3 linked regions of the Bosea sp. 685 genome follow. The protein of the gene in region 1 interacts with the protein of each later gene in a pairwise test. Links are inferred from orthologs where the notes say so. Each region holds a gene or a part of one and is shown in the gene's direction. Other genes may lie near its edges.

What was found.
Region 2: the proteins of lpdA (region 1) and odhB interact in binary tests that used the Escherichia coli proteins (3 or more experiments, as listed by UniProt). The link is inferred for Bosea sp. 685 from one-to-one orthologs.
Region 3: the proteins of lpdA (region 1) and RMR04_RS09030 interact in binary tests that used the Escherichia coli proteins (3 or more experiments, as listed by UniProt). The link is inferred for Bosea sp. 685 from one-to-one orthologs.

Annotation. Positions count from the first base shown.
Region 1 is NZ_CP134778.1:118,042-127,918, forward strand. Bases 4,553-7,545 are described here. They hold lpdA (dihydrolipoyl dehydrogenase), read left to right. Parts: upstream 4,553-5,187; coding sequence 5,188-6,903; downstream 6,904-7,545. Other genes in these bases: aceF (dihydrolipoyllysine-residue acetyltransferase), read left to right, coding at 4,553-5,179; RMR04_RS00625 (RidA family protein), read left to right, coding at 6,963-7,352. Also shown: RMR04_RS00600 (LysR substrate-binding domain-containing protein), read right to left, coding at 1-519; RMR04_RS00605 (Lrp/AsnC family transcriptional regulator), read right to left, coding at 568-1,056; mdeB (alpha-ketoglutarate dehydrogenase), read left to right, coding at 1,181-3,856; more of aceF, read left to right, coding at 3,893-4,552; RMR04_RS00630 (zinc-dependent alcohol dehydrogenase family protein), read left to right, coding at 7,907-8,890; RMR04_RS00635 (cupin domain-containing protein), read left to right, coding at 8,966-9,688. UniProt on the Escherichia coli protein: Lipoamide dehydrogenase is a component of the glycine cleavage system as well as of the alpha-ketoacid dehydrogenase complexes.
Region 2 is NZ_CP134779.1:46,615-56,433, forward strand. What follows is about bases 3,195-6,129. They hold odhB (2-oxoglutarate dehydrogenase complex dihydrolipoyllysine-residue succinyltransferase), read left to right. Parts: upstream 3,195-4,010; coding sequence 4,011-5,249; downstream 5,250-6,129. Other genes in these bases: RMR04_RS01265 (2-oxoglutarate dehydrogenase E1 component), read left to right, coding at 3,195-3,956; RMR04_RS01275 (MAPEG family protein), read left to right, coding at 5,279-5,662; lpdA (dihydrolipoyl dehydrogenase), read left to right, coding at 5,765-6,129. Also shown: sucD (succinate--CoA ligase subunit alpha), read left to right, coding at 1-835; more of RMR04_RS01265, read left to right, coding at 999-3,194; more of lpdA, read left to right, coding at 6,130-7,162; RMR04_RS01285 (nucleotidyltransferase family protein), read left to right, coding at 7,211-7,507; RMR04_RS01290 (HepT-like ribonuclease domain-containing protein), read left to right, coding at 7,507-7,851; bifunctional methylenetetrahydrofolate dehydrogenase/methenyltetrahydrofolate cyclohydrolase FolD, read right to left, coding at 7,855-8,715; RMR04_RS01300 (cytosine deaminase), read left to right, coding at 8,873-9,819. UniProt on the Escherichia coli protein: E2 component of the 2-oxoglutarate dehydrogenase (OGDH) complex which catalyzes the second step in the conversion of 2-oxoglutarate to succinyl-CoA and CO(2).
Region 3 is NZ_CP134779.1:1,632,583-1,642,466, reverse strand. Bases 3,236-6,235 are described here. They hold RMR04_RS09030 (ATP-dependent helicase), read left to right. Parts: upstream 3,236-3,543; coding sequence 3,544-5,928; downstream 5,929-6,235. Other genes in these bases: RMR04_RS09020 (VOC family protein), read right to left, coding at 6,169-6,235; RMR04_RS09025 (hypothetical protein), read left to right, coding at 5,986-6,156; RMR04_RS09035 (acyl-CoA dehydrogenase family protein), read right to left, coding at 3,236-3,422. In the rest of the region: RMR04_RS09045 (tartrate dehydrogenase), read left to right, coding at 1-1,057; peptide-methionine (R)-S-oxide reductase MsrB, read left to right, coding at 1,224-1,655; more of RMR04_RS09035, read right to left, coding at 1,767-3,235; more of RMR04_RS09020, read right to left, coding at 6,236-6,543; RMR04_RS09015 (winged helix-turn-helix transcriptional regulator), read right to left, coding at 6,646-7,065; RMR04_RS09010 (SDR family oxidoreductase), read left to right, coding at 7,184-7,939; RMR04_RS09005 (50S ribosomal protein L11 methyltransferase), read left to right, coding at 8,002-8,949; RMR04_RS09000 (hypothetical protein), read right to left, coding at 9,117-9,245; RMR04_RS08995 (hypothetical protein), read right to left, coding at 9,310-9,540; RMR04_RS08990 (aminopeptidase P family protein), read left to right, coding at 9,843-9,884. UniProt on the Escherichia coli protein: A helicase with DNA-dependent ATPase activity. Unwinds DNA duplexes with 3'-5' polarity. Translocates on single-stranded DNA with 3'-5' polarity. Initiates unwinding more efficiently from a nicked substrate than double-stranded DNA.

The DNA of each region.
Region 1 (9,877 bases):
ATCGCTGCTCGCCATCCAAGTGAGCGCTTCACGCCAGATCGTCTTCCCGCGCTGGCTGGTTCGATCCTTCTTTGCGATCACAGCGTCGAACCTTCCTTCGTCGAAAGCCGCCACCAGGTTGCAGCTCAAGCCGGTGGTGACATCGACCTGCACCCGGGGATAGGCGCTCGCGAAACTGGCGAGGATCGAGGGCAGCTGGCGGGGGATTGCGTCCTCGGAGATCGCCAGCCGCAACGTGCCTTCCACCTTGGGTTCGCGAAGTTCGCGCACGACCTTGTCGTTGAACTCGATCATCTGCCGCGCGGCCGCGAGCAATTTCTCCCCTTCGAGGGTCAAGCCGATCGAGCGGCTGTTGCGGTCGAACATCCGCTGGCCGAGGATACCCTCCAACCGCAGTACCTTCTGGCTCACGGCGGATTGGGACCTGCCCACCAGGGGCGCGGCTGCGCTGAAGCCTCCGGAATCGGCGACGGCCACGAACGCCCTGAGCAGATCAATCTCAAGGTCTGGGTATCTCATGCCGAAGCCTCCGCAAATCGATGAACGGGCCGAACAAGACGCGACGTTTCAGCGTTCGGGCCAAAGCTGCTCGATGGGGAGAGCGGTCTTGTACTTGACCTGTTTCAACGAAAAACTCGATCGAATGCTTGAGACGGCCTCGATCTTAGTGAGTTTGTCGAGGATGAAATCCCTCAGGGCCACCGTGTCGGTGACGACGACGCGCAGAAGATAGTCCGAGTCGCCGGACATCAGATAGCATTCCATGACCTCCGGCAATTCGATGACCACCTTCTCGAACCTCTCCAGATTTTTCTCCGTCTGGTTCGTCAGCGAAATCTGGATGAAGACGCTCACCGTGCTGCCGATCCTTTCAGGATCCAACAACGCCACGTACCTGCTCACGACACCCTTGTCTTCGAGCTGCTTGACCCTCGCGAGGCAGGGCGACGGGGAGAGTCCCACTTTTCCCGCGAGCTCAACGTTCGAGATTCGTCCGGAATTCTGAAGCTCAGCCAGAATACGACGGTCGGCTCGATCTAGCGCTGATCTCAGCATATCGTGCTCCATAATCGCAGTTTCGCAGACTAGCATGCCGCAACGGTGTTTCAAGGCGGTATATGCGGCAGGATATTCCGGCGTGAAATCGGTAGTCTCCGGCGCGTGATTGGAGTCCATCAAAATGCCTGAGAGCAGCAGTCGGGAACTTTCCACAACCTCTGGCGACGTCGATCCGAGCGAGACCTCGGATTGGCTGGGATCGCTCGAGGCCATGGCACGCGAGGAAGGAAGCGACCGCGTTCGGTTCGTGCTCGCAGCGCTGGAGCGTCGCGCCCGAGAGTTGGGCGTCCTATCCGATGCGCTGCCCTATTCGCCCTATCGCAACACGATCTCGCTGGAAAAACAGCCTCCGTTCCCTGGCGATCTCGCGATGGAGGAGCGGATCACATCGATCATCCGATGGAACGCGCTCGCGATGGTCGTGCGTGCCAATCGTGCCTATGGCGAGCTCGGGGGGCACGTCGCAAGCTATGCGTCAGCCGCAGAGATCTTCGAGGTCGGATTCAATCATTTCTTTCGCGGCGGCGGAGAGAAGGGCGAAGGCGACCTCGTGTTCTTTCAGCCCCACTCGGCACCCGGTGTCTACGCCCGGGCCTTCCTCGAAGGCCGTCTGACCGCCGATCATCTTGCTCGCTACCGCCAGGAGATCGGGGGAGGGGGGCTGTGCTCGTATCCCCATCCTTGGTTGATGCCCGACTTCTGGCAGTTCCCGACGGGGTCGATGGGGATCGGGCCCATCAGCTCGGTCTATCAGGCCCGGTTCATGCGCTATCTCCGGGACCGTGGCTTGCTCGACACCGATGGACGTCGCGTCTGGGGCGTGTTCGGCGATGGTGAGATGGACGAGCCGGAGTCCATCGCCGCGCTGTCTCTTGCCGCGCGCGAGAACCTCGACAACCTCACCTTCATCATCAACTGCAACTTGCAGCGCCTCGACGGTCCCGTCCGGGGCAATGGCCAGATCGTCCAAGAGCTCGAGTCCATCTTCAAGGGTGCCGGCTGGAACGTCGTCAAGGTGCTCTGGGGCTCCGAATGGGACGCGATCTTCGCTCGGGACACCAATCACGAACTGCTCCGGCGCTTCGCGGAAACCGTCGACGGCCAGTATCAAACGCTCGGGGCCAAGGACGGCGCATACAACGTCGCAAATTTCTTCGACGCAAACCCGGAGGTCCGGAAGCTCGTTTCCCATATGTCGGACCACGACGTGGACCAACTGAAGCGCGGCGGCCACGATTTCCGGAAGCTCTTCGCCGCCTTTCAGAAGGCCAGAGACACCAAGGGGCGGCCCACCGTCATCCTGGCCAAGACCAAGAAGGGCTACGGCATGGGCCGGGCCGGCGAATCCAGGATGACCTCGCATCAGGCAAAGAAGCTCGACGTCGAGGGCCTTCTCGCCTTCCGCGACAAATTCTCGCTGCCGCTTTCAAACGAGCAAGTCGAGAACCTAGAGTTCCTGAAACCGGCGGACGACTCCGCCGAGATCGCCTACCTGAAATCCCGACGCGAGCAGCTCGGCGGCTATCTGCCTACTCGGCGGTCCGCAGCTAGGACGTATGCCGTCCCGGCCATCGAGAGCTACGCCGATTTCGCGTTGAGTGCTGCCGGCAAGGAGATGTCGACGACGGTCGCGGTCGTTCGCCTGTTCAGCACCCTGCTGAAGAACAAGGAGCTCGGTCCCCGAATCGTGCCGATCGTCGCCGACGAGGCCAGGACCTTCGGCATGGACAACCTCTTCCGACAGGTCGGCATCTACTCGCCCGTGGGTCAGCTTTACGAGCCGGAAGATGCCGGAACGATGCTCTACTACAAAGAGGCCAAGGACGGTCAGCTTCTTGAGGAGGGCATCACCGAGGCCGGGGCGATCTCGTCCTGGGTCGCCGCTGCCACGTCCTACAGCGTTCACGCCGAGCCAATGCTCCCGTTCTATATCTACTACTCGATGTTCGGCTTTCAGCGGATCGGCGATCTGATCTGGGCAGCAGCCGATCAGAGGGCGCGGGGCTTCCTGATCGGCGCCACCGCGGGCCGCACCACACTCGGTGGCGAAGGCCTCCAGCATCAGGACGGGAGCAGTCACCTGGTCGCATCCACGGTGCCCAACTGCCGCGCCTACGATCCGGCCTACGCCTATGAGATGGCCGTCATCATCGACCACGGCGCCCGCCGGATGATGGAGGAGGGTGCGGACGAATTCTTCTACGTCACAGCGATGAACGAAAACTACGCGCAACCCTCGATGCCGGCGGGTATCGAAGGCGACATCATCCGCGGGATGTACAAGCTGTCCGGGCCGTCCGGCGGTGCCGCGGCGGTGAGGCTTCTCGGCTCCGGCGCGATCCTTCCGGAAGTGGTGGCAGCCGCGGAGCTCTTGAAAAACGACTGGCAAATCGACGCGGACACGTTCAGCGTCACGAGCTTCAGCGAGTTGGCCAGGGAGGCGCGCGAACTCGAGCGGCAGCAGATATTCTGCGGTGGAGTCTCCCCGAAGAGCCACGTTGCAACTCTGCTGGACGGCGCCGCTCCCATCGTCGCGGCCACGGATTACGTGCGGGCCTATCCGCAGCTGATCGCGTCCTACGTGGAAGCACGCTTCATCGCCCTCGGCACTGACGGCTTCGGACGCAGCGACACGCGAAAGGCTCTCCGCAACTTCTTCGAAGTGGATCGGCATCACATCGCAGTGGCGGCTCTGTCCTCGCTCGCCGCAGAGGGCAAGCTCGATGCCGAGACCGTCGCGGCCGCCATCACGAAGTACAGCCTGAATGCCATCGAGGCTCCGCCCTGGTCGCGCTGAGTTCGCGCCCCTGAAACGATAAAGGAAAGCGCGGCCATGGGCGCAAGGAAGACGATCGAGTTGCCGGATATCGGCGACTACAAGGACGTTCCCGTCGTGGAGATTCTGGTTTCCCTGGGCGACGCCGTCGGCGCCGACCAGCCAATCATGACGCTGGAATCCGACAAGGCAACGCTGGAGGTCCCGGCCCCGTTCGCCGGCAGGATCGTCGAGCTCCTGGTCGAGGTCGGGTCGAAGGTCTCCACGGGCCTCGCGGTGGCCATCATGGAAGTCGAAGAGGCGCAAGCGCCACCCGCACCGACGGCGCCTTCTGCCGCGCCGGTGCCTGCTCCGGCGCCTCCAGCGGCTGCGGCGCCTCCCGAGCCTGCCAAGGCCGCTATTGTAGGTGCACGCCCTGATGAGGTGCACGGGCAGAGCCGGGCGGCACACGCCACGCCTTCCGTGCGAGGCTATGCGCGCGAGCTCGGCGTCGACCTCTCGCGGGTCTCAGCGAGCGGACCGAAGGGGCGGATCCTGCGGGAGGACATCCAGGGCTTCGTCAAAAACCGCCTCAGCGCGCCGGAGAGCGCGAGCGCTCAGACATCCTCGGGGCTCTCATTGCCGGCGATGCCTGCGATCGACTTCTCCAAATATGGGGAGATCGAGCGCGAGCCGCTATCGCGCATTCAACAGATCTCGGGAGCCAACCTGCATCGCAATTGGCTGACGATCCCGCATGTCACGAATTTCGACAACGCCGACGTCACCGATCTGGAGGCGTTCCGTCTCGCCATCAACGCCGAAAAGCGGAACCCGCCCGTGAAGCTCACGATGGTTGCGTTCCTCCTGAAGGCGTCGGCGCTCGCCCTTGCGGCGTTCCCCCGCTTCAACAGCTCGCTCGATGGGGCGCACCTCGTCAAAAAGAAATACGTGCATGTCGGCTTTGCCGTGGATACCCCAAAGGGGTTGATGGTCCCGGTCATCCGTGACTGCGACAGGAAGGGGCTGCTCCAGATCGCCGACGAGATGGCGACGCTCTCGGAGAAGGCCCGCCAAGGAAAGCTGGCGCCTTCCGACATGGAAGGTGGGTCGTTTTCCGTCTCGTCCCTGGGCGGCATCGGAGGAGCCGGCTTCACCCCGATCATCAATGCGCCCGAGGTCGCGATCCTCGGAGCCGCCCGATCGCAGATGCAGGCGGTCTGGAATGGCTCGGCCTTCGAGCCCCGGCTCATCACGCCCATCAGCCTGTCATGGGATCACCGGGTCGTCGATGGCGTGGCTGCCGCGCGCTTCCTCGGCCATGTGGCCGGGTTGCTGGGCGATTTCCGCCGCGCGCTGCTCTGAGGATGACGATGGCTACGACAGTGCTTGTCCCCGACCTGGGCGACTACAAGGACGTTTTGGTGGCGGAGTTCCTGGCGAAGCCGGGCGATGCGGTCGCGGTCGACCAGCCGTTGGTGGCCATCGAAAGCGACAAGGCGACCATCGAGGTCCCGTCCCCGGTCGCGGGTCGGCTGCTTTCGTTCGCCGTCAAGGTCGGTGATCGCGTCAGCACGTCGTCGACCCTCGCTATGATCGAGGAACGCGCGAGCGAGGACCAGCAACGGAATGCGGCGGCGCCAGCGAAGCCACAGGCTGCGCCGACCGTCAAAGATGAGACCGTCGAGCGCCTCGACCTCGTGGTGATCGGTGGCGGTCCGGGCGGTTACTCGGCTGCGTTTCGGGCCGCGGACCTGGGCCTCCGGGTCACGTTGATCGAGCAGTACGACACCCTCGGCGGCGTTTGCCTGAACGTCGGCTGCATTCCCTCGAAGGCCTTGCTGCATGTCGCGGCGGTCGTAGAGGAGGCAGGCCGGATGGCCTCCCATGGGATCACGTTCGCCGAGCCGCAGATCGACCTCGAAAAGCTGAGGGGCTCGAAAGGACAAACAGTCCGGCGGCTGACCGATGGCCTCGCCCAGATGGCGCGGATGCGCAAGGTCGATGTCGTCGTCGGGAAGGCCAGTTTCGTCGATCCGAACACTCTGAATGTCGAAGGCGCGGACGGAAGTCGGCGGCAAATCGGCTTCGCCAATTGCATTGTTGCCGCGGGGTCGTCGCCGATCCACTTGCCCTTCCTGCCGGAAGATTCCCGCATCGTGGATTCGACGGGAGCCCTTGAGCTTCCGTTCATTCCGAAGAGGATGCTCGTCATAGGCGGCGGGATCATCGGGCTAGAGATGGCGACGGTGTATAGCTCGTTGGGGGCCCGCATCGACATTGTGGAGCAGCTCGACGGGCTGTTGGCCGGCGCAGATCGGGATCTCGTCGCGGTCTGGCAGAAGCGGAATGCCCACCGTTTCGATCACCTCATGCTGTCGACGCGCCTGGAGTCGGTGGCGGCGACCGATGAAGGACTTGTGGCCGTTTTTGCCGGGAGCGATCACCCGCCACGGACATACGATCTCATCCTGCAGGCTCCCGGCCGCCGACCGAACACCGCCGCCCTGAATTTGGCCGCCGCCGGCATCGCGTGCGAAAATGGGTTCATCTGCATCGACAAGCAGATGCGCACTTCAGTCCCTTATATCTACGCGGTCGGGGACATCGCCGACCAGCCCATGCTGGCTCACAAAGCGGTCCACCAGGGGCATGTGGCGGCCGAAGTCGTCGCCGGCGAGAAGGCGGCCCTCGATGCCATGGTCGTTCCGTCGGTCGCGTATCTGGACCCGGAGATCGCCTGGGTCGGCGCAACCGAAGAAAGCGCCAAGGCATCCGGCCTGTCCATCGAGGTCGGTCGCTTCCCCTGGGCTGCTTCCGGCCGGGCGATCGCCAACGGAGCGGACTACGGCATGACCAAGCTGCTCTTTTCCAAGGAAACCGGGCGGATCGTCGGCGGGGGAATCGTCGGCGTGGGCGCAGGCGACCTGATCGGCGAGGTCTGCCTAGCCATCGAAATGGGCGCCGATGCCCATGATATCGGCAAGACGATCCATCCGCACCCGACCTTTGTCGAGACGGTCGGCATGGCCGCCGAGGCCATGTTGGGGACGTGCACGGATCTCCCGCCGAAGTCACCCAAGAAGTAATTTGGAATGCGAGCCTGCCTTGGGCCCTGAACGTATCCATTTGAAGAAGGAAATTCGTCATGAGTCGGCAAGCAATTTCGGCCCCGGATGCCACGGCCGTCGGCCCCTATTCGCATGGCATCAGGGCGCGCGGGGACGTCGTATTCCTGTCGGGGCAGACGCCTTTGGACAGTGCTACGGGGAAGCTTGTCGTCGGAGACATCAAAGACCAGGTGCGTCAGTGCCTCGGCAACCTCGGTGCCGTCCTGGCCGCGGCGAACCTGACTTTTGACGACGTCGTCAAATGCAATGTCTTCCTCGTCGATATGGCCGATTTCCCAGCCCTGAACGAGGTCTATGCGAGCCATTTTCGCGAGCCGTTCCCAGCGCGGACGACCATTGGCGTGGCGTCGCTACCCCTCGGAGCCAGGGTTGAAATCGAAATGGTCGCCATCGCGCACGGGGTCTAGAGATACGATCGCGAGCGGCGGAAGGCACCCGAGAGGAGCGCATCGGGCATCGGCAATGCCGCGTCTGGCATTGCCATTTCATCCAAGCCGCCATGTCGGGTTAGAGGCGTCCGGGAGCTCCGCCCGTCGCAAACACTATGCCCGCCAAAAGCTCGGTGCGGTTCCTGTAGATCTCAGTCGCATGCGCCCATGCGTATTCCAACAAAATGGCCGGCCTCCGCTAGGAGCCGGCCAAAGTTGGAAACATCGGCGCTCGCCAAGGTTTCTCTGGGGAACAATCAAAGCTGGCGTGAATATCAAGCATTGAAGAGTTATTCGAAAGACTTGGAATCGAGGATATTCCGACTTAGATCGATTCGCAATGAACAAAAACTCACTTCGGCCATGCGTTTTGCTCATGAAGAATGGGCTACCTAGATTGAAAGTTAAATTTATCTGGTGCGTTACAGTGTTTATGGGCGCCATTCGAAAAACGACTGACTATTATTTGAACTATGCGTTTGCGTCCCCGTTCGGGCGCCCCAAGCTGGCATGACAACAAACGAGGTTCCTGCATGCGCGCCCAAGTTCTGAAAGCCTACGGCGGACCGGAGATGCTGCAGCTGGCAGATGTCGAACGTCCGGCTGCCCGGTCCGGAGAGGTCCTCATCCGCATTCGTGCCACCTCGATCAATCCCGTCGACATCAAGATCCGAGAGGGTCTCCCCATCGGTCCCGAGCTTCCGGCGATCCTTGGCGCGGACCTGGCCGGAACCGTCGAGGCGGTCGGGACCGGGGTCGACGATTTCAATGTCGGCGACGAAGTCTACGGCTGTGCAGGTGGGGTGAAGGGCGTCGGTGGTACGCTCGCGGAGTACATTGCTGCCGACGCGCGGTTGATCGCGCCGAAACCGCGTGCCTTGACGTTCCGGGAAGCCGCTGCTCTCCCGTTGGTCTCCATCACCGCCTGGGAGGCCATTGAGCGCATCGCCCCAAAGAAGGGGGAGGCAATACTCGTTCAAGGAGGCGTTGGAGGCGTGGGCCACATCGCCGTTCAACTGGCCGCCATTGCCGGTGCGGTGGTGTCCGCGAGCGTCGGCACCGATCGCGACTTCGAGAAGGCCCGGTCATTCGGGGCCGCGAACGTCATTGACTACAAGAACGATCCGGTGGCGTCCTTCGTACAGCGCATCACCGGTGGTCGCGGGTTTGATGCAATCGTAGACACTGCAGGCGGCCAGAATCTCGTCAAGTCGTTCGAGGCGGCTGCGGTGGGCGGACGCATCGCCACGACCAATTCCAGAGCCTCGGTCGATCTTGGACAGATGCACGGAAAGGCTCTGTCGCTGCACCTCGTCTTCATGCTGCTGCCCATGCTCTCGGGCGAGGGGCGCGACAAGCACGGCCGTATTCTTCGCGAGATAGCGGCTCTGGCGGATCGTGGGCTCCTGCGTCCGCACGTCGATCCCGAACGGTTCACGTTGGAGACGGCAGCGGATGCGCATCGGCACGTTTCGAGTGGCAAGTCGAAAGGCAAGGTGGTGATCGAGGTCGATTGAAAGGTCGGCTGAAGCTTCGCCGTCGGGTTCGAATTTGGAAGCAGTGCATCGAGCAATGCAAAGTGGAGGAAACGAATGAAACGACAGCTCGCAGCAGCCCTGATCGCGTCCATCGTCCTCGGCCCCGCCATCCCAGGCTGGGCACAGGTGCCGCAGGCGGTGCCCGGCAACTCGATAGATCTGCCTCACGCCTGGCCGAGAAGCGGTGCTGAAAAGATCCTTGAGAACGACCGCGGAGCGATGTGGAACATCGACTTCGCCGAAGGTGTCGGTGCCCATTGGCACAAGCATCAATTCGAGTTCGTCGGCGTGGAACTGACCACCTCGGCGTTCACTGTGACCAACCCCGATGGCATGACCCACACCGTAGCCAGCCCAAGGGGAAAAATGTGGATTCTGCCCAAGGGGCTAACCCACATGGAGAAGGGATTGACCACACCGGGACGCAACATCCTGATCGTCGATCTCAAGGATGGGCCGTCGCCCGGCTATGAGAACAAGTCGGGCGAACCGTCAGGTTACGCTGGAACTCAAGCCAAGCTGGTGAACGATACCGCACGCTTGCTACAGTGGGACGTCTCACTGTCACCGAGCGTGCCGGAGAAGGCGACCTTCCATTCCCGGGACATCTTCATTTGCGTGCTCGACGGCGGGCGCTTGAAGGTTTCGGAGCCGGGCAAGCCGCCGGAACTGCTCGAATTGAAGCCCGGTGTCGGCGCGTTCCTCAAGGGTGGCGTCGTTCGCAGTCTGGAAGCGGTGGAAGCGACGTCCCGATTGATGCTCGTCGAGCTCAAGTAGCAAAAGGCGGCGGGCCTTCCCCCATGGGAAAGCCGCCGCGATTTTGTTTGCACCGCCATTGACGCCGAACAACGCGGCAGGCTCGCGACACGCTTCAGCCTATCCTTCACGTTGGCCTTCACACCTCCCCGGCGCCCACGGACTTTTAATCGGCGCGCGACATCCGTGATGCCTGGAAGACGACCGGTC
Region 2 (9,819 bases), on another replicon or contig:
CGGCAAGAACGGCACCTTCCACTCCGAGCAGGCGATCGCCTATGGCACGCAGATGGTCGGCGGTACCTCGCCGGGCAAAGGCGGCGCGCTGCATCTGGGCCTGCCGGTCTTCGACACCGTCGCCGAAGCCCGTGACAAGACCGGCGCCACGGCGTCCGTCGTCTATGTGCCGCCTCCGGGCGCTGCGGACGCGATCTGCGAGGCGATCGACGCCGAGATCCCGCTGATCATCTGCATCACCGAGGGCATCCCGGTGCTCGACATGGTGCGTGTCAAGCGCTCGCTGTCGGGCTCCAAGTCGCGCCTGATCGGGCCGAACTGCCCTGGCGTCGTCACGGCGGGCGAAAGCAAGATCGGCATCATGCCGGCCAACATCTTCAAGCCGGGTTCGGTCGGCATCGTCTCGCGCTCGGGCACGCTGACCTATGAGGCGGTGTTCCAGACCACCCGCGAGGGCCTGGGCCAGACCACGGCCGTCGGCATCGGCGGCGACCCGGTCAAGGGCACCGAGTTCATCGACATGCTGGAGATGTTCCTGGCCGACGAGAAGACGACCTCGATCGTGATGATCGGCGAGATCGGCGGCTCGGCGGAAGAGGACGCGGCGCAGTTCATCAAGGACGAAGCCAAGCGCGGCCGAGCTAAGCCGATGGTCGGCTTCATCGCCGGTCGCACGGCGCCTCCGGGACGTCGCATGGGCCATGCCGGCGCGATCATCTCAGGCGGCAAGGGCGGCGCGGAAGACAAGATCGCGGCCATGGAAGCGGCCGGCATCCGGGTCTCGCCCTCGCCGGCGCGCCTTGGAAAGACCTTGGTCGACGTGTTGAAGGGCTGATCCGGACGGCGCGTCATGGTCGGGCTTGTCCCGACCATCTCGTGACCAACGGAACTCCCCGAGAGATGGTCGGCTCGAGGCCGGCCATGACGGCGAAATGAAGAGATGCTCGGGTCAAGCCCGAGCATGACGAAGCGGTAGGCAGGAAAAGGCAGGACAGACCATGGCTCGCCAGGACATCAACGAGGCTCTCGCCCAGACGGGTTTCCTCTATGGCGGCAACGCGGCCTATATCGAGGATCTCTACGCCCGCTATCAGGCCGATCCGAAATCGGTCGACGAGCAGTGGCAGGGTTTCTTCGCCGGGCTGAAGGATGAAGGCTCGGCCATCATCCAGAACGCCAAGGGCGCGTCCTGGACCAAGCCGAACTGGCCGGTCCATGCCAATGGCGAGCTGGTCTCGGCGCTCGACGGCAACTGGGCCGTGGTCGAGAAGGTCGTCTCCGACAAGCTCGGCGCCAAGGCCAAGGCCGCCGGCGCCGCCTTGAGCGCGTCTGACGTGCAGCAGGCGACGCGCGATTCCGTGCGCGCCATCATGCTGATCCGTGCCTACCGCATGCGCGGCCATCTCCACGCCAAGCTCGATCCGCTTGGCATCGAGCAGGCCCGCGATCCCGAGGAGTTCTCGCCGGCCGCCTTTGGTTTCACCGAGGCTGATCTCGACCGCAAGATCTTCATCGATAACGTGCTCGGCATGGAGTTCGCCACGATCCGCGAGATGACCGCGATCCTGCAGCGGACCTATTGCAGCACGGTCGGCATCGAGTTCATGCATATCTCCGATCCGGAGCAGAAGGCATGGCTGCAGGAGCGGATCGAGGGCCCCGACAAGGAGATCGCCTTCACCCGCGAGGGCAAGAAGGCGATCCTGAACAAGCTCGTCGAGGCCGAGGGCTTCGAGAAGTTCATCGACCTGAAATACACCGGCACCAAGCGTTTCGGCCTCGATGGGGCTGAATCGCTGATCCCGGCGCTGGAGCAGATCATCAAGCGCGGCGGCGCGCTCGGCGTGCGTGACATCGTCTTCGGCATGTCCCATCGCGGCCGCCTCAACGTGCTGACCCAGGTCCTGGGCAAGCCGCATCGCGCGCTCTTCCACGAGTTCAAGGGCGGCTCCTTCGCGCCTGACGACGTCGAGGGTTCGGGCGACGTCAAGTACCATCTCGGCGCCTCCAGCGACCGCGAGTTCGACGGCAACAATGTCCACGTCTCGCTGACCGCCAATCCGTCGCATCTGGAGATCGTCGACCCCGTCGTGCTCGGCAAGGTCCGCGCCAAGCAGGACCAGTTCGGCGATGTCGTCGAGCGCTCGAAGGTGCTGCCGCTCCTGCTGCATGGCGATGCCGCCTTCGCCGGCCAGGGCGTGGTGGCGGAATGCCTGGGCCTGTCCGGTCTGAAGGGCCATCGCACCGGCGGCTCCGTGCATTTCATCGTCAACAACCAGATCGGTTTCACGACCTATCCGCGCTATTCGCGCTCCTCGCCCTATCCGTCCGATGTGGCGAAGATGGTCGAGGCTCCGGTCTTCCATGTGAATGGCGACGATCCCGAAGCCGTCGTCTTCGCCGCCAAGATCGCGATCGAGTTCCGGCAGAAATTCCACAAGCCGGTCGTGGTCGACATGTTCTGCTATCGCCGCTTCGGCCATAATGAGGGCGACGAGCCGGGCTTCACCCAGCCGCTGATGTACCGCAAGATCCGCGGCCACAAGACGACGCTTGAGCTCTACTCCGCCAAGCTCGAGGCCGAGGGCGTGATCCAACCCGGTGAGGTCGACGAGGCGCGCGCTGCCTGGAAGGCCAAGCTCGAGATCGAGTTCGATGCGGGCCAGGCCTTCAAGCCGAACAAGGCCGACTGGCTCGATGGCCGCTGGGCCGGCATGAAGGCGATCCGCGCCGACGAGGACGATCCGCGTCGCGGCGCGACCGGCGTTCCCGCCGCCGTGCTCAAGGAGATCACCGAGAAGGTCACGGCGACTCCGCCCGGCTTCAACGTCCACAAGACGATCCAGCGCTTCCTCGACAACCGCCGCAAGGCGGTCGAGACCGGGCAGGGTATCGATTGGGCGACGGCGGAGGCGCTGGCCTTCGGCTCGCTGCTGCTCGACGGCAATCCGGTCCGGCTCTCGGGCCAGGATTGCGAGCGCGGCACCTTCAGCCAACGCCATTCCGTGCTGATCGACCAGGAGACCGAGGGTCGTCACACCTCGCTGAACCACATCCGCGAGGGTCAGTCGCGCTACGAGGTCATCAACTCGATGCTCTCGGAAGAGGCGGTGCTCGGCTTCGAATACGGCTACACGCTGTCGGAGCCGAATGCGCTGACCTGCTGGGAAGCGCAGTTCGGCGACTTCGCCAATGGCGCGCAGGTGCTGTTCGACCAGTTCATCTCGTCGGGCGAGCGCAAATGGCTGCGCATGTCGGGCCTCGTCTGCCTGCTGCCGCATGGCTATGAGGGCCAGGGGCCTGAGCATTCCTCGGCCCGCCTGGAGCGCTTCCTGCAGATGTGCGCGGAAGACAACATGCAGGTGGCGAACTGCTCGACGCCGGCGAGCTATTTCCACATCCTGCGCCGCCAGCTGAAGCGCGATTTCCGCAAGCCGCTGATCCTGATGACGCCGAAGTCGCTGCTGCGCCACAAGCGCTGCGTCTCCGACCTCGCCGAGCTCGCCGAGGGCTCGACCTTCCATCGCGTGCTGCATGACGATGCCGAGCGCGGCCGCTCGACCACCAAGCTGGTCAAGGACGCCAAGATCCGCCGCGTCGTGCTGTGCTCGGGCAAGGTCTATTTCGACCTGCTGGAGGAGCGCGAGAAGCGCGGTATCGAGGACGTCTATCTGATGCGCGTCGAGCAGCTCTATCCGTTCCCGCTGAAGTCGCTGGCGCAGGAGCTGGCGCGCTTCAAGGGCGCCGACGTGGTCTGGTGCCAGGAGGAGCCGAAGAACATGGGCTCCTGGACCTTCGTCGAGCCCTATCTCGAATGGGTGCTGGGCCATGCCGGGGTGAAGTCGAAGCGGCCGCGTTATGTCGGGCGCCCGGCTTCGGCGGCAACCGCGACCGGCCTGATGTCCAAGCACCTCGCACAGCTCAACGCGTTCCTGGACGAAGCCTTCGCGGCCTGACACCAGTAGCGCCCATCACGACACGCCAGACAAAGACACCAACAGAGGCCTGACATGGCGACCGAAATCCGCGTACCCACCCTCGGCGAATCCGTTTCCGAGGCCACGATCGGCAAGTGGTTCAAGAAGCCTGGCGACGCAGTGAAGGCCGACGAGCCTTTGGTCGAGCTGGAGACCGACAAGGTCACGCTCGAGGTCAACGCGCCGGCGGCCGGCGTGCTCGGCGAGATCGTCGCCAAGGAAGGCGACACGGTCGGCGTCAGCGCGCTGCTCGGCATGATCACGGCTGGCGACGGCAAGGCCGCCGCTCCGGCTCCTGCCGCGGCTGCTCCTGCTGCCGAGGCGTCCAAGCCTGCCGCCGCTGCTGCGCCTGTCGCCGCGACGAAGGCCGCCGATTCAGGCCCTGCCGTCAGCCGTCTCGCGGCCGAGAGCGGTGTCGACCCGGCGAATGTCGCAGCGACCGGCAAGGATGGCCGCGTCACCAAGGGCGACATGCTGGCGGCGATCGCAGCGGGGTCCGCGGCGCCGGCTCCTGCGCCTGCCGCCCCGGCTGCGCCGATCCAGCTTCGCGCCCCGTCGGCTCCCGACGATGCTTCGCGCGAAGAGCGCGTCAAGATGACCAAGCTACGCCAGACCATCGCGCGCCGCCTCAAGGAAGCTCAGTCGACGGCGGCGATGCTGACCACCTTCAACGAGGTGGACATGTCGGCGGTGATGGCGCTGCGCAACCAGTACAAGGACGTGTTTGAGAAGAAGCATGGCGTGAAGCTCGGCTTCATGGGCTTCTTCGTGAAGGCCTGCGTGCAGGCGCTGAAGGAGATCCCCTCCGTCAATGCCGAGATCGACGGCACCGACATCGTCTACAAGAACTATTACCACATCGCGGTCGCGGTCGGCACCGATAAGGGCCTGGTCGTGCCGGTGGTGCGCGACGCCGACCAGCTCTCGATCGCGGGTGTCGAGAAGGCGATCGGCGTGCTCGGCAAGAAGGCGCGCGACGGCGCCCTCAAGATCGAGGACATGCAGGGCGGCACCTTCACCATCTCGAATGGCGGCGTCTACGGCTCGCTGATGTCGACGCCGATTCTGAACGCGCCGCAATCGGCGATCCTGGGCATGCACAAGATCCAGGAGCGCCCGATGGTCGTCGGCGGCCAGATCGTGGCGCGCCCGATGATGTATCTGGCGGTCTCCTACGACCACCGCATCATCGACGGCAAGGAGGCTGTGACCTTCCTCGTCCGCATCAAGGAAGCGCTGGAGGATCCGGCGCGTCTCGTGCTGGATCTCTGAGGACCTTTGCCATGCGGGATGGCGCAGCGATGGCGATCCTGATCGTCGCGAGCGTCATTCTGCTGCTGCTTTATCTCGCCGTGCAGGTGAGGTCCGTTACCCGCGAACGGGGCTCGGCCTGGAACACCGGGGCGCGCGACGAGGGCAGTCAGCCCATCGGGGTTTTCGCGGGGCGGGCCGACCGGGCCTTCCGCAATTATCTCGAAACATTCCCCGCCTTCGGGCTTCTGGCGCTGCTGCTGATCGTCTTGCAGCGCGCGGATGGAATTGGCGTCGCCGGCGCGTTGCTCTGGCTGGCGGCACGCGTGATCTACCTGCCTCTCTACCTCGCCGGCGTGCCCTATCTACGCACCGCGGTCTGGATCGCATCCATCGTCGGACTCCTGCTGATGGCGGTCCGTGCGGTCAGCTGAACTGGAAGGAGACGTTCATGTCCTCCGTCACGGATAGGCTCGCGCGCTGCGCGCCGCTGCTCCTTTCCCGATCCCTCGCCTGAATCCATCGAGAGAAATTAAATGTCCTACGATCTCGTCGTCATCGGAACCGGCCCCGGCGGCTATGTCGCAGCCATTCGCGCCGCCCAGCTCGGCCTCAAGGTCGCCGTGGTGGAGAAGCGCAAGACCCATGGCGGCACCTGTCTGAATGTCGGCTGCATCCCCTCCAAGGCGCTGCTGCATGCCTCCGAGATGTTCGAGGAGGCGAGCCACACCTTCCCGAGCCTCGGCGTCGTCGTCGGCACGCCCAAGCTCGATCTCAAGCAGATGCTGGTCCACAAGCAGGAGACGGTCGACGCCAACGTCAACGGCGTCGCCTTCCTTCTGAAGAAGAACAAGATCGAGCCCTTCCACGGCACGGCCTCGATCCCGGCGGCCGGCAAGGTCGTCGTCACCGCCGAGGACGGCAAGACGCAGGAACTCGAGACCAAGGCCATCGTCATCGCGACAGGCTCGGAATCCACCAACCTGCCGGGCGTGAGCGTCGATGAGAAGGCCGTCGTGACCTCGACCGGCGCGCTTGAGCTGACCGCGGTTCCCAAGGAATTGGTCGTGGTCGGTGCCGGCGTGATCGGGCTCGAGATTGGCTCGGTCTGGAGCCGTCTCGGCGCCAAGGTCACCGTGGTCGAGTATCTCGACCGCATCCTGCCCGGCATGGATGGCGAGATCGCCAAGCAGTTCCAGCGCATCCTGGAGAAGCAGGGCTTCACCTTCCAGCTCAGCGCCAAGGTCACCAAGGTCGAGACGGCCAAGAAGGGTGCGACCGTCACGGTCGAGCCCGCGGCGGGCGGCGAGGCCAAGACACTTTCGGCCGATATCGTGCTGGTCGCGATCGGCCGCCGCCCGAACACCGACGGGCTCGGCCTGGAAGCGGCCGGCGTCGCGACCGAGCGTGGCCGCGTCATCATCGACGATCATTTCAAGACCAATGTCGCCGGCATCTACGCCATCGGCGACGTGGTGCGCGGCCCGATGCTCGCCCATAAGGCCGAGGATGAGGGCATGGCGGTTGCCGAGATCATTGCCGGCAAGGCCGGCCATGTGAATTACGATGCCATTCCCGGCATCGTCTACACGGCTCCCGAGGTCGCCGCGATCGGCAAGACCGAGGAAGAGCTCAAGGCCGCGGGCGTCGCCTACAAGGTCGGCAAGTTCCCCTTCACGGCCAATGGCCGGGCGCGCGCCATGCGCCATACCGAGGGTTTCGTGAAGTTCCTGGCGGATGCCGCGACCGACCGCGTGCTCGGCTGCCACATCATCGGCCCCCATGCCGGCGACCTGATCGCCGAGGTCACGGTGCTGATGGAGTTCGGCGGCTCGGCCGAGGACCTCGCCCGCACCTGCCATGCGCATCCGACGCTGGCCGAGGCGGTCAAGGAAGCCGCCCTCGCCGTGGACAAGCGTCAGATCCATATGTGAGGGGCGGTGGTCATTCGCTTCCGGCCCTGTTTGGTGTAAAATATGGGCATGAACCGTGATCGAGCCACCGCCGAATTGGTCTGCCGTGCCAAAACCTTGCGCGATCGTGGCGCACAGGCTGCGTTCGTCTATGGCTCGACTGCTCGCAACGAGGCGAGAGACGACAGCGACATCGATATTTTCATCGACATCGAGCCCGGCCGGAAATTCTCTCTGCTCGATCTCGTGGGAATGCAGCGCTTTCTTACGGAGGAACTCGGCGTTGCCGTCGATCTGACGACGCGATCGAGCCTGCATCCCAAGCTCCGGGCGCAGATCGAACGGGAAGCGATCCGAGTCTTCTGATGGCGCGTCGAAGCGACGTCGTCATCGAGGAGATTCTCGACGCAATCATGCTCATTGAGCAGGAGCTTGTCGGCCATACCCAAGCATCCTTTGCGACAGCGCTCTTTCTGCAGCGGGGAACGGAGCGGTCGCTCGAGATCATTTCCGAAGCCGTGCGCCATCTTCCGGACGCACTGCTTGAAATGCGACCGGAGATTGCTTGGAGTGACGTCCGCTCGATCGGTAACAGGATCAGGCATGAGTATTGGCGCGTCGACCCGGCGCTGATCTGGTCAATTGTTATGGACGACCTGCCCGCTCTACGCGCCGCGGTCGAGGATCTGCTCCGGCGCTCGCGCGCCTGAGACTTATCCCCGCCTTGCCCTGAACGCCGTCAGCGTGTTGCGCAGCAGGCAGGCGATCGTCATCGGGCCGACACCGCCGGGCACCGGGGTGATCGCGCCGGCGACGCTGATCGCTTCGGCGAAATCGACATCGCCGACCAGCTTGCCGTCGGGCGTGCGGTTGATGCCGACATCGATCACGGTCGCGCCGGGCTTGATCCAGTCGCCCCTGACGAAATGCGGCCGGCCGACCGCGGCCACCACGATATCGGCGCGGCGCACCACGGCGGCGAGGTCGCGCGTGCGGGAATGGGCGATCGTCACCGTGCAATCGGCCTGCAGCAGCAATTGCGCCACGGGGCGGCCGACGAGCTCGGAACGGCCGATCACGACGGCCTCCAGCCCCGCAAGCGTCGGCAGCACCTGCCGCAGCAGCAGCATGCAGCCGAGCGGCGTGCAGGGCACGAGGCCGTTCTTGCCGCCGGCGAGCTTGCCGGCATTGATTGGGTGCAGGCCGTCGACATCCTTGGCGGGGTCGATGGCATCGATGATCGTGCCGGTGTCGATATGCTTGGGCAGCGGCAATTGCACCAGGATGCCGTCGACCGCATCGTCGGCGTTCAGGCTGGCGATCTTGGCCAGGAGTTCGGCTTCGCTGGTCTCCGTGGGCAGGCGATGTGCGACCGAGTTCATGCCGATCTCGGCGGCGAGCTTTTCCTTCGAGGCGACATAGACCCGGCTTGCCGGATCCTCGCCGACGAGCACGACATGCAGGCCGGGAACGAGGCCACGCTCCGCCTTGATCGCCGTGACCTCGCGGCCGATCTCGGCCCTGAGCGCGGCGGCCGCCGCCTTGCCATCGATGATGCGCGCCTGATCCGGCATGGTCTGACAATCCTCGTCTCGTCCGCGAGCCGTTCTCATGCGCGATCGGCCCGGCGGCGACAAGCCCGGATGCGACGCCGGCTTGGTTGCACGCGTCATCGCGGGCCGGTATCGATCGCTGTGTCGGGATGCAAGGCCGTGCGGGAGAGGTGACGACGTGACCAGCGGTTTTGCTTGCCTGCCCAGCACAGCCTCCTTTCGCCTGAGCAATGCCCGCGCGCCGCTCTGCCTGCTCGACGGCGCTTCGTTCGCGGCCGATCGCGACGGGCTGGCAAAGGTCGATATCGGCATCGAGCATGGCCGTATCGCCTCGATCCTGCCGGCGGGAACCGAACCGCTGGAGGCAGGCGCAAGCTTCGATCTCGATGGCGGCATCGTGCTGCCACGCCTCGTCGACTGCCATGTCCATCTCGACAAGGGCCATATCTGGCCGCGCCGGCGCAACCCGGACGGCAGCTTCATGGGCGCGTTGAGCAATGTCCTGATCGACCGCGAGGCAAACTGGTCGGCGGTGGACGTGCGGACCCGGATGGAGTTCGGCCTGCGTTGCGCGCTCAGTCATGGCACGGCGGCGATGCGGACGCATCTCGACTCGCTCGGCAAGCAGATCGGCATCTCCTGGCCGGTCTTCGCCGAACTCAGGGCGGAATGGGCCGGTCGCATCGCGCTGCAGGCATCGCCGCTGTTCGGCATCCAGCTCGCGCTCGAGCCCGAGCATATGCGGGCGGTGACGGCAGCCGTGAAGACGCATGGCGACGGCATCTTCGGCTGCGTCAGCTATATGATCCCGCAGCTCGATGCTGCGCTCGACATCGTCTTCCGCACGGCGATCGAGAACGGCTTCGACCTCGATTTCCATGTCGACGAGACCAATGACCCTGAGGCGCGTTCGCTGGAGAACATCGCGGATGCCGCGATCCGCCATGGCTTCACCGGGAAGATCCTGTGCGGGCATTGCTGCTCGCTTGCCGTGCAGCAGCCCGATGACGAGGCGCGCATCATCGCCAAGGTCAAGGAGGCGGGGATCAGCGTGGTCTCGCTGCCGATGTGCAACATGTATTTGCAGGACCGTGCAGTCGGCCGCACGCCGCGCTGGCGCGGGGT
Region 3 (9,884 bases), on another replicon or contig:
GGCGATCCCCGGAGACGGCATCGGCGTCGAGGTCATCGCGGCCGGCGTCGAGGTGCTGCAGGCCCTGGCCGGACGCGATGGCTCCTTCGATTTCGCCTTCGACCATTTCGACTGGGGCTCGGATTACTACAAGCGCACCGGGCTGATGATGCCGGAAGATGGCCGCGAGCAGATCAAGGGCCATGACGCGATCTTCTTCGGCGCGGTCGGCGCGCCCGACGTGCCCGACCATGTCACGCTCTGGGGGCTGAGGCTCGCGATCTGCCAACCCTTCGACCAATACGCCAATGTCCGGCCGACCCGCGTGCTGCCCGGCATCACGTCGCCGCTGCGCTCGGTATCCGGCCCGGAACTCGACTGGGTGATCGTGCGCGAAAATTCGGAGGGCGAATATGCCGGCGTCGGCGGGCGCGTGCACAAGGGCTTCCCGGAGGAGGTCGCGACCGATGTCTCGATGATGACGCGCTCGGGCGTCGCCCGCATCATCCGCTATGCCTTTCGCCTCGCCCGGTCCCGGCCGCGCAAGCTGCTGACCGTCGTCACCAAATCGAACGCCCAGCGCCACGCCATGGTGATGTGGGATGAGATCGCCGCCGAGGTCGCGGCCGAGTTTCCCGATGTAACCTGGGACAAGATGCTGGTCGACGCCATGACCATGCGCATGGTGATCAAGCCGCAGAGCATCGACACCATCGTCGCGACCAACCTCCACGCCGATATTCTATCGGATCTGGCCGCCGCGCTCGCCGGCTCTCTCGGCATCGCGCCGACCGCCAACCTCAACCCCGAGCGCGCCTTCCCCTCGATGTTCGAGCCGATCCATGGTTCGGCCTTCGACATCGCAGGCCAAGGTATCGCCAACCCGATCGGCACCTTCTGGACCGCGACGATGATGCTCGACCATCTCGGCGAGCCGGCCGCCTCGGCGAGGCTGATGCGCGCGATCGAGCGCGTCACGGCCGATGCGAGCTTCCACACGCCAGATCTTGGGGGCAAAGCGACGACGCGACAGGTCACCGACGCGGTCATTGCCGCGATTGCCGGCGACAACGCCTGAGGTCAAAGGCCGCCAGCCGGGGAACGACGGCCAGGGACTACGACATCGTGACCATGTTTGAGATCGCGCCGGGCTGAATTCCGCGCCATAATCGCCATATTGCTCGTCGAACGAGTAGGGGCGATGGATCGAGCCTCGCGACGAAAGGAAGACGGATATGGGCCTGATGAGCATGTTCGGCAGCGAGACTGCGCAAGCCGAGACTTTCGAGGTCACGCTGACCGACGCTGAATGGCGGGCGAAGCTCAGCCCCGAACAGTACCGCGTGCTGCGCGGCCATGGCACCGAGCGCGCCGGCTCCTGCGCCTTGAACTATGAGAAGCGCGCTGGAACCTTCGTCTGCGCCGGTTGCGGCAACCCGCTGTTCAAGGCCGGCACCAAATTCGAAAGCGGCACCGGTTGGCCGAGCTTCGACCAGCCGCTGGAAGGCGCGGTCGGTACGACCGAGGACGGCAGCTTCATGATGACGCGCACCGAGGTGCATTGCTCCCGCTGCGGCGGCCATCTCGGCCACGTCTTCCCCGACGGCCCGCCCCCGACAGGCTTGCGCTACTGCATGAACGGCGTCGCGATGGATTTCGTGCCGGCGGAGGGTTAGCGCGCTCAGCCGTCATGGTCGGGCTTGTCCCGGCCATCCACGTCTTCGCTAGTCGAGGCGCGTGTTCAAGACGTGGATGCTCGCCACAAGGGCGAGCATGACGGGACAATGTCACCCCAGCGCCGGCACCGCCCGCCGCGCCAGAGCCGCCGCATCCACGCCCGTCGGCAGATCACCGAAATGCCCCGACCAGCCGCCGTCCAGCCGGCTGGCGACAAAGGCGTCGGCAACAGCGGGCGCGGCATGGCGCAGCAGCAGCGAGGCTTGCAGCAACAGCGCCAATCGCTCGACCAGCCGGCGCGCCTGGCCCTCGTGCCGGACGAGTTCAGGCAGCGCGCTGTCCAGCGCGGCGAGCGCCGCGTCATAACGCCGATCCGCGCCCTTGGCGGCGCGCAATTCGTCCCGCAGTGCCGGCAGCGCACCTGGCTCCCGTTCCAATGAGCGCAGCACATCGAGGCAGATGACGTTGCCCGAACCCTCCCAGATCGAGTTCAGCGGCGCCTCGCGATAGTGCCGCGCCATCGCGTGCTCCTCGATGAAGCCGTTGCCGCCATGGCATTCCAGCGCCTCGACGAGGACGGCGGGCGTGCGCTTCGCGACCCAGTATTTCGCGATCGGCGCACCGATCCGCGCGAGCAAGCGCTCGCTCTGCGAAGTCTCCTGCCGGTCCACCGCCGCAAACAGCCGAAAGGCGAGCCAGGCCGCGGCTTCGGCCTCGATGGCGAGATCGGCGAGGACGTTCTGCATGATCGGCTGGTCGATCAGCGCCCGCTGGAAAGCGTGCCGGTGCGCGCAGTGATGCGCGGCCTGCGCCACCGCCTGCCGCATCAACCCGGCGGAAGCCGCGGCAATGTCGAGCCGCGTGTTGTGGTTCATCGCAAGCCCGGTCCGCAGGCCCCGCCCCGGCTCGCCGAGCATGTGCCCGATCGCGCCGCGAAACTCGATCTCCGAGGAAGCGTTGGAGCGGTTGCCGCATTTCTCCTTGAGCCGCTGGATCGCGATGCCGTTGCGCTCGCCCGAGGGCAGCCAGCCCGCCACGACGAAGCAGGAGACACCCTCAACGGTGCGCGCCAGCGTCAGGAAGACGTCGGAATGCGGAACGGAGAAGAACCATTTCTGTCCGAACAGCGAATGCGTGCCGTCGCCATTGTCCCTGGCGAGCGTCTGCGTCTGGCGCAGATCCGAGCCGCCTTGCGTCTCCGTCATTGCCATGCCGACGGTCGCACCGGTCTTGGTCGCAGCCGGCCCCTGCCGGCTGTCATAGGCGTTGGAGGTGATGAGCGCGCCCCACTCCGCCCAGCGCGCCGCATCCTGCCTCAGGACCGGGATCGCCGAATAGGTCATGCTGACCGGGCAGCAGACCCCGCTTTCCGCGCCGTACCAGAGATATTGCAGCGCCGCGCGCGCGACCTGCGCGCCCGGTCCCGGACGGTTCCAGCACAGGGCATGCGTCTCCTGGCCGATGGTCAGGCCCATCAGCTCTTGCCAGGCCGGGTGGAAGGCGATCTGGTCGATGCGGTTGCCGAAGCGGTCATGCGTGCGCGCCTCCGGCGTGAAGCGGTTGGCGAGCCGCGCCAGCTCCTGCACCTGGGCGGAGCCGACACAGCGCCCGGTCTCGTGCAGGCGGTTGGCGGCCCAATCCGCGTCGAAGACGGTGATCACCGCCCGCAGCACCGGATCGGCCGCGAAGGCGTCGTAATCGGCCAAGGGCGGGGCCTGGTTCGTGACCTCATAGGTGGAATAGCGGGGACCGGGGTCCATGCTCATCGGCACGCATCCTGACTACGGATTCGACGGTGCATTCAACGCCCATCCGTCTTGTCCAGCAATCCGCCGCACAACACCCTATATTGACGCCAGAACGAATCACGATCGAGCGCTGCGCCCCTTGTCCGACCACAACGCCACCTCCGCCCCTTTGCCCCGCCCCGGCGGCTTGGCCTCACGCGCCGCGGCTGCGCCTGCGGCCGGCTATCTCGCTGGCCTCAACCCGGAGCAGCGCCTCGCCGTCGAGGCGACGGACGGCCCCGTGCTCGTGCTGGCCGGCGCCGGCACCGGCAAGACGCGCGTGCTGACCACCCGCATCGCCCATCTCATCGCGACCAACCGTGCCTACCCCTCGCAAATCCTGTCGGTGACCTTCACCAACAAGGCGGCGCGCGAGATGAAGGAGCGCATCGCCCATCTCGTCGGCCCGGTCGCCGAGGGCATGCCGTGGCTGGGCACCTTCCACTCGATCTCGGCCAAGCTGCTGCGCCGCCATGCCGAACTGCTCGGCCTGCGCTCGGATTTCACCATCCTCGACACCGATGACCAGATCCGCCTGATGAAGCAGGTGATCGCCGCCGCCGATATCGATGAGAAGCGCTGGCCCGGCCGCATGCTGGCGGGCTTCATCGATAGCTGGAAGAACCGTGGCCTCGCCCCCAAGGACGTCCCGCCCGGCGAGGCCGCCGTCTTCGCCAATGGCAAGGGCGGCGCGCTCTACCTCGCTTATCAGGAGCGCTTGAAGACGCTGAACGCCGTCGATTTCGGCGACCTCTTGCTGCACTGCCTAACGCTGTTTCGCGACAATCCCGACGTGCTCGCAACCTATCACGAGCGCTTCCGCTACATCCTGGTCGACGAGTATCAGGACACCAACACGGCCCAGTATCTTTGGCTGCGCCTGCTCGCCCAGGGCCGGCGCAACATCGCCTGCGTCGGCGACGACGACCAGTCGATCTATGGCTGGCGCGGCGCCGAGGTCGACAACATTCTGCGCTTCGAGCACGATTTTCCCGGTGCGACCGTGGTCCGGCTGGAGCGCAATTACCGCTCGACCGGGCATATTCTCGCCACCGCCTCAAAACTAATCGCCCGCAATGAGGGCCGGCTCGGCAAGACGCTGCGTACCGAGGATGTCGAGGGCGAGAAGGTCACCATCACCGGCGCCTGGGACAGCCAGGAAGAGGCCAGGCTGATCGGCGACGAGATCGAGAGCCTGCAGCGCAACGGCCATAACCTCTCCGAGATCGCGATCCTGGTACGCATCTCGGCGCAGATGCGCGAGATCGAGGATCGTTTCGTCCATCTCGGCCTGCCCTATCGCGTCATCGGCGGCCCGCGCTTCTATGAGCGCGCCGAAATCCGCGACGCCATGGCCTATCTGCGCTGCGTCGTCTCGCCAACCGACGACCTCGCCTTCGAGCGCATCGTCAATGTGCCCAAGCGCGGGCTCGGCGACGCCACCATCCAGATCCTGCACAACCACGCCCGCGCATCCCAGGTCTCGCTGCTGCAATCGGCCCGCATGGTGGTCGAGAGCGACGAGTTGAAGCCCAAGGCCAGAACCGCCTTGCGCGAACTGGTCGAGGCCTTCGGCCGTTGGTCGGCCAGGGCCGAGCACATGCCGCAAGGCGAGCTCGCCGAGCTCGTGCTGGAAGAGTCGGGCTATACCGAGATGTGGCAGAAGGACCGCTCGGCCGATGCCGCCGGCCGGCTCGAAAACCTCAAGGAGCTCGTCCGCTCGCTCGACGAATTCCCCGACCTGCCGGCCTTCCTCGAGCATGTCTCGCTGGTGATGGACGCTGATTCCGGCGAAACCGCCGAGCGCGTCTCGATCATGACCCTGCACGGCGCCAAGGGGTTGGAGTTCGACACCGTCTTCCTGCCCGGCTGGGAGGAAGGGCTCTTCCCCAATCAGCGCGCGCTTGACGAGAGCGGTCGCGCCGGCCTGGAGGAGGAGCGCCGCCTCGCCCATGTCGGCCTGACCCGGGCCCGCAAGCGGCTCAAGCTCTATTTTGCCTCGAACCGCCGCATCCACGGCCTCTGGCAATCGAGCCTGCCCAGCCGCTTCATCGACGAATTGCCGGAAGAGCATGTCGAGGTCGTCCAGGCCGCCTCCAATTACAGCCAGGGCGGCTATGGCGCCTCGCGCTTCGACCGCATGGAGAGCTTCGGCTCCAGCTACAACACGCCGGGCTGGCAGCGCGCCCAGGAAAACAAGGCCAAGGCCGGCTCAGGCAGCGGCTCGGGCTTCTCCGACAGCGGCGGACGCGGCTTCGGCTCGGGCGGTTTCGGCGGCGGCCGGCAGCGCGGCCCGATGCTGATCGAAGGCGAGCTCACCGCCAAATCGACCGGCACATCGGCCTATGACGCCGGCGCCCGCGTCTTCCACGTCAAATTCGGCCCCGGCTCCGTCGCCAGCGTCGACGGCAACAAGCTGACCGTCGATTTCGACAAGGCTGGGCGGAAGATGGTGCTGGATAGTTTCGTGCAGAAGGCGGGGTGAGCGGCTGCGTTTACCGGGAATGTCGTCGCGTTATGATCGGCTGACGGAGGCTCCGCCATGCATCATAAACGCAAACGCCCCAAGAGCGCCCGCGCGGGGTGCCTGCTCTGCAAGCCGCACAAGGCCAATGGTTGCTGCGCCGACCACAAGAACATGCGCCATGGCAATCGTCGCCGCTACGAAGGAGGCCGCGATCAATTGCGCTGCGAGGGTTTTGCAGCCCGCTGATCGCGTTCGTTCCTACTCCGCCTCATGGCAGCAGACACAAAGCTTGTTGCCGTCCGGATCGCGGACATAAGCCCCGTAATAATTCGCGTGATAATGCGGCCTCAGGCCCGGCTGCCCTTCGCAGGTCCCGCCATGCGCCAGGGCCGCGGCATGGCAGCGATCGACGATCGCGCGGCTCATTGCCAGCAGGGCGATCATCTGGCCGTTGCCCGGATCGGCCGCCGCACCATCGAAGGGCGTTCCCACGAAGAAGTACGGGCGCGGCGCATCGCGCGGCTGCCAGGCCGCCAGGGGCTTGGCGCGATCGCAGAACCAGAGCTTGTGGCCGAGCGCCTCGAACAGCGCCGCATGGAAGCGAAAGGCCTTCTCGAAATCATTCGTGCTCAAGACGATATGCGACAGCACAACCCACCTCGCTTCTGCACCCGGCTCCGAACGACAATCTAGCGCACACCACTTATCCTCGGAACCACCCGGTCGCACATCGCCTCACCGCCCCTCCCGCGCCTTGAACGCCGCCCGCGCCGCCTCCACCTGTGCGTAATAAGTCTCGGCCCAGACCCAGACTCCGCAGAACGCCGCCGTCAGCTCGCGGCCGAGCTCGGTCTGCGTATAGTCGACATGCGGCGGGATCACCGGATGGACCTTGCGCGTGATCAGCCCGTCGCATTCCATCTGGCGCACCGTCTTGGTCAGCATCTTCTGGCTGATGCCGCCGACGATCCGGCCGATCTGGGTGAAGCGCAGCGTGCCGTGCTCCTCCAGCGCCTCCAGGATCAGCATCGTCCATTTATCCGCAACCTGGGCGATCACGTCGCGCACCAGCGCCTCGACCGCCGGGCTGACCTCGGGATGGGAGAAACCGCCCTGCTCCTGCACGGCCGCGACCGCGTCGCGTATCGTCTGCATCCGACACTCTCCTTTTGGTGCCTATAGAACTTCTGGGTGCCTTCTTTCGTTTGGAGAGCATCGCGCCTAGCTCTTGCCCGCGCAACCACGAAAGGCGCACTCGCGAAAGGACTTGGCGATGAACATCACAGGCAACACCATCCTCATCACCGGCGGCGGCTCGGGCATCGGCCGCGCACTCGCCGAAGCGCTGCACGCCAGGGGCAACAAGGTCATCATCTCCGGCCGCCGCGAGCAATTGCTCGACGAGGTCACCGCGGCCAATCCGGGTATGGCGTCGATCGTGCTCGACATCCAGGACAAGGCGGACATAGCAGCCTTCGCTCGTGACGCCGCCGAGCGCTTCCCGGCGCTGAACGTCGTCATCAACAATGCCGGCATCATGAAGGACGAGGACGTCACCGCGACGGAAGACCACCTCGCCATCGCCGAGGAGACCATCGTCACCAACCTGCTCGGGCCGATCCGGCTGACCGCAGCCCTGCTGCCGCATCTGCTGAGCCAGCCGCAATCGACCGTGATGACCGTGAGCTCGGGATTGGCATTCGTGCCCATGGTGGCGACGCCGAGCTACAGCGCCACCAAGGCCGCGATACATTCCTATTCGATGGCGCTGCGGGCGCAGCTTGCGGGCACCTCGACCCAAGTCATCGAGCTTGCCCCGCCTTACGTCCAAACCGAGTTGCGCGGGCCCAAACAGGCGGTCGATCCCATGGCGATGCCGCTGGCCGATTTCATCACCGAGGTCATGACGATCCTGGAAACGCAAGCCGACGCCCACGAGGTCATCGTCGAACGCTGCAAGCCGCTACGCTTCGCCGCCGAGAACGGTAATCTCGCCGGCGTCTTCGCCATGCTGAACAGCCTGCATTGAGACGAGGAGCTCCGCGCGCCGCGCCGCATGACAAGCGGCGCGCGGGCTGCTATCGCGCTGCCATGCGTGAAGGTCTCCTGCCATCGACGGTCGCGACCGTCCTCGAACTCTCCACCAGCGGCGAGAAGGCGCGCGCGCTGACGGAACTTCTGGGCGAGGTCTTCGACCCGACCGAAACCGCGATCTCCGCCTTCGAGATCGAGAGCGGTGTCACCACGCTCTCGCTGAACGCGCCCTGGAAGGTCGAGATCTATTTCGCCACACACCCGGACGAAGACGCCGTACGCGACATGCTGCGGCCGATCGTCGGCGACGTCATCGACACGACGCCCTTCATGACCGTGAACCAGCAGGATTGGGTCGCGGCCAGTCTCGATGGCCTCAAGCCCGTGCGCGCCGGCCGCGTCCTTGTCCATGGTGAGCATGATCGCGACGCGGTGCGCATCAACGATGTCGGCATCGAGATTCCAGCCGCGCTCGCCTTCGGCACCGGCCATCACGGCACCACGGCGGGCTGCCTCTTGGCGCTCGACGCCGAACTGAAGCAGCGCCGGCCGCGCAACGCCATCGACGTCGGCACCGGCACCGGGATCCTGGCGCTGGCGCTGGCCAAGCAGATCAAGCGCAAGGTCGTCGCCGGCGATATCGACCTCGTCGCGGTCGAGGTTGCCGCGCATAATGCTCGCGTCAACCACGCCCCTCATGGCCTCGACCTCTATGTCGCGCCGGGCCTGCGCCATGCCAAGGCGAACCGGCCCGGCCATTTCGACCTCATCTTTGCCAATATCCTGGCCGGGCCGCTGAAGCGCCTGGCACCTTCGATCGCCCTGGCCCTCTCAGGCGACGGTACGGTGATCCTGTCGGGCCTGCTGGCGATGGATGTCGCCGGCGTCGTCTCGACCTACCGGCATCAGGGGCTCTATCTCGCCCGCCAGTCGCTGCGCGAGGGCTGGGCGACGCTGGTCATGAAAAAAGGCGGCGCAGCCCCCAGGCCACGCCGCCTTCGATAGATCAGGCAAACCACATCAAAGACCCGGAACGTCCCGGGAGCGATCCTTCGCCAGGCTGAGTCGCATGGCGTGGCGTTCGAGAACCGGAGCGGAGCGGACTTTTGTCCGTGAGCACCGGAAGCGCAGAACGCCGCGCCAGGCGGCCAGCATCGCGAAGGAGCGCGGGCTCAGAAGCCCATATGGCCGTATTTGGCTTCCGCCTCAGCCTGCATCGAGCGGGCATCGTGCCAGACAGCGGCGGTGAACTTGGCCGTGTCGATGGCCCACTCATAGACGTGCTTGACGATGGCGATCATGATCGTTGTCCGATGTTGCGCGGCGCGGCGCGAAGCCGGCGCGTGAGATCAGGGATTGCTGGGTTCAGCGATTGAAAGGCAGCTTGGCGTCGTTGCTGAGAGCGGTCTGCGGGAAACCGCCCAGAACGATCTCGGCCTCGTTGACCAAATAGGAACGCGCACGCAGCTCACGGGCGGCGGAACGACGGCGGCTCTCGACCAGCGCCGCAAAGAGCCGCTGCCAGAAGCTCGGGCTGCTCGGAGCGGCGGCCTCGGAAGCGGGCAGAACGGCGGTGTTGTTCATCACATAGGTCACAGGTCCATCTCCTCATTCAAACGAAGGACAGTCCCGGTCGCTTCCTCGTTCTCTTATGCGACTAAAGTGGACCTTCTTCGCACTTGCGAAAAGGGGCCTTCGCAGATGCGAGATATGCACAGAATGCATGCACTTGGCCTCGTTTCGTTAACGATCGCGATTTTCGCATAACAAAGAGGCAGCAAGCCCAAACGCGAGGCCGCTGCGGCCTGCGGAGAAAGCAGAGTGGAAAGCCGCTTTTGCTCTGGCTTTCGCGGGCCCGAGTCGCGACCATGGCCAAAACCACCGCTTCCGGACCCGTCATGACCGAATCGCCCGCCGCCTGCCGCTTCCAGTCCTTCTCG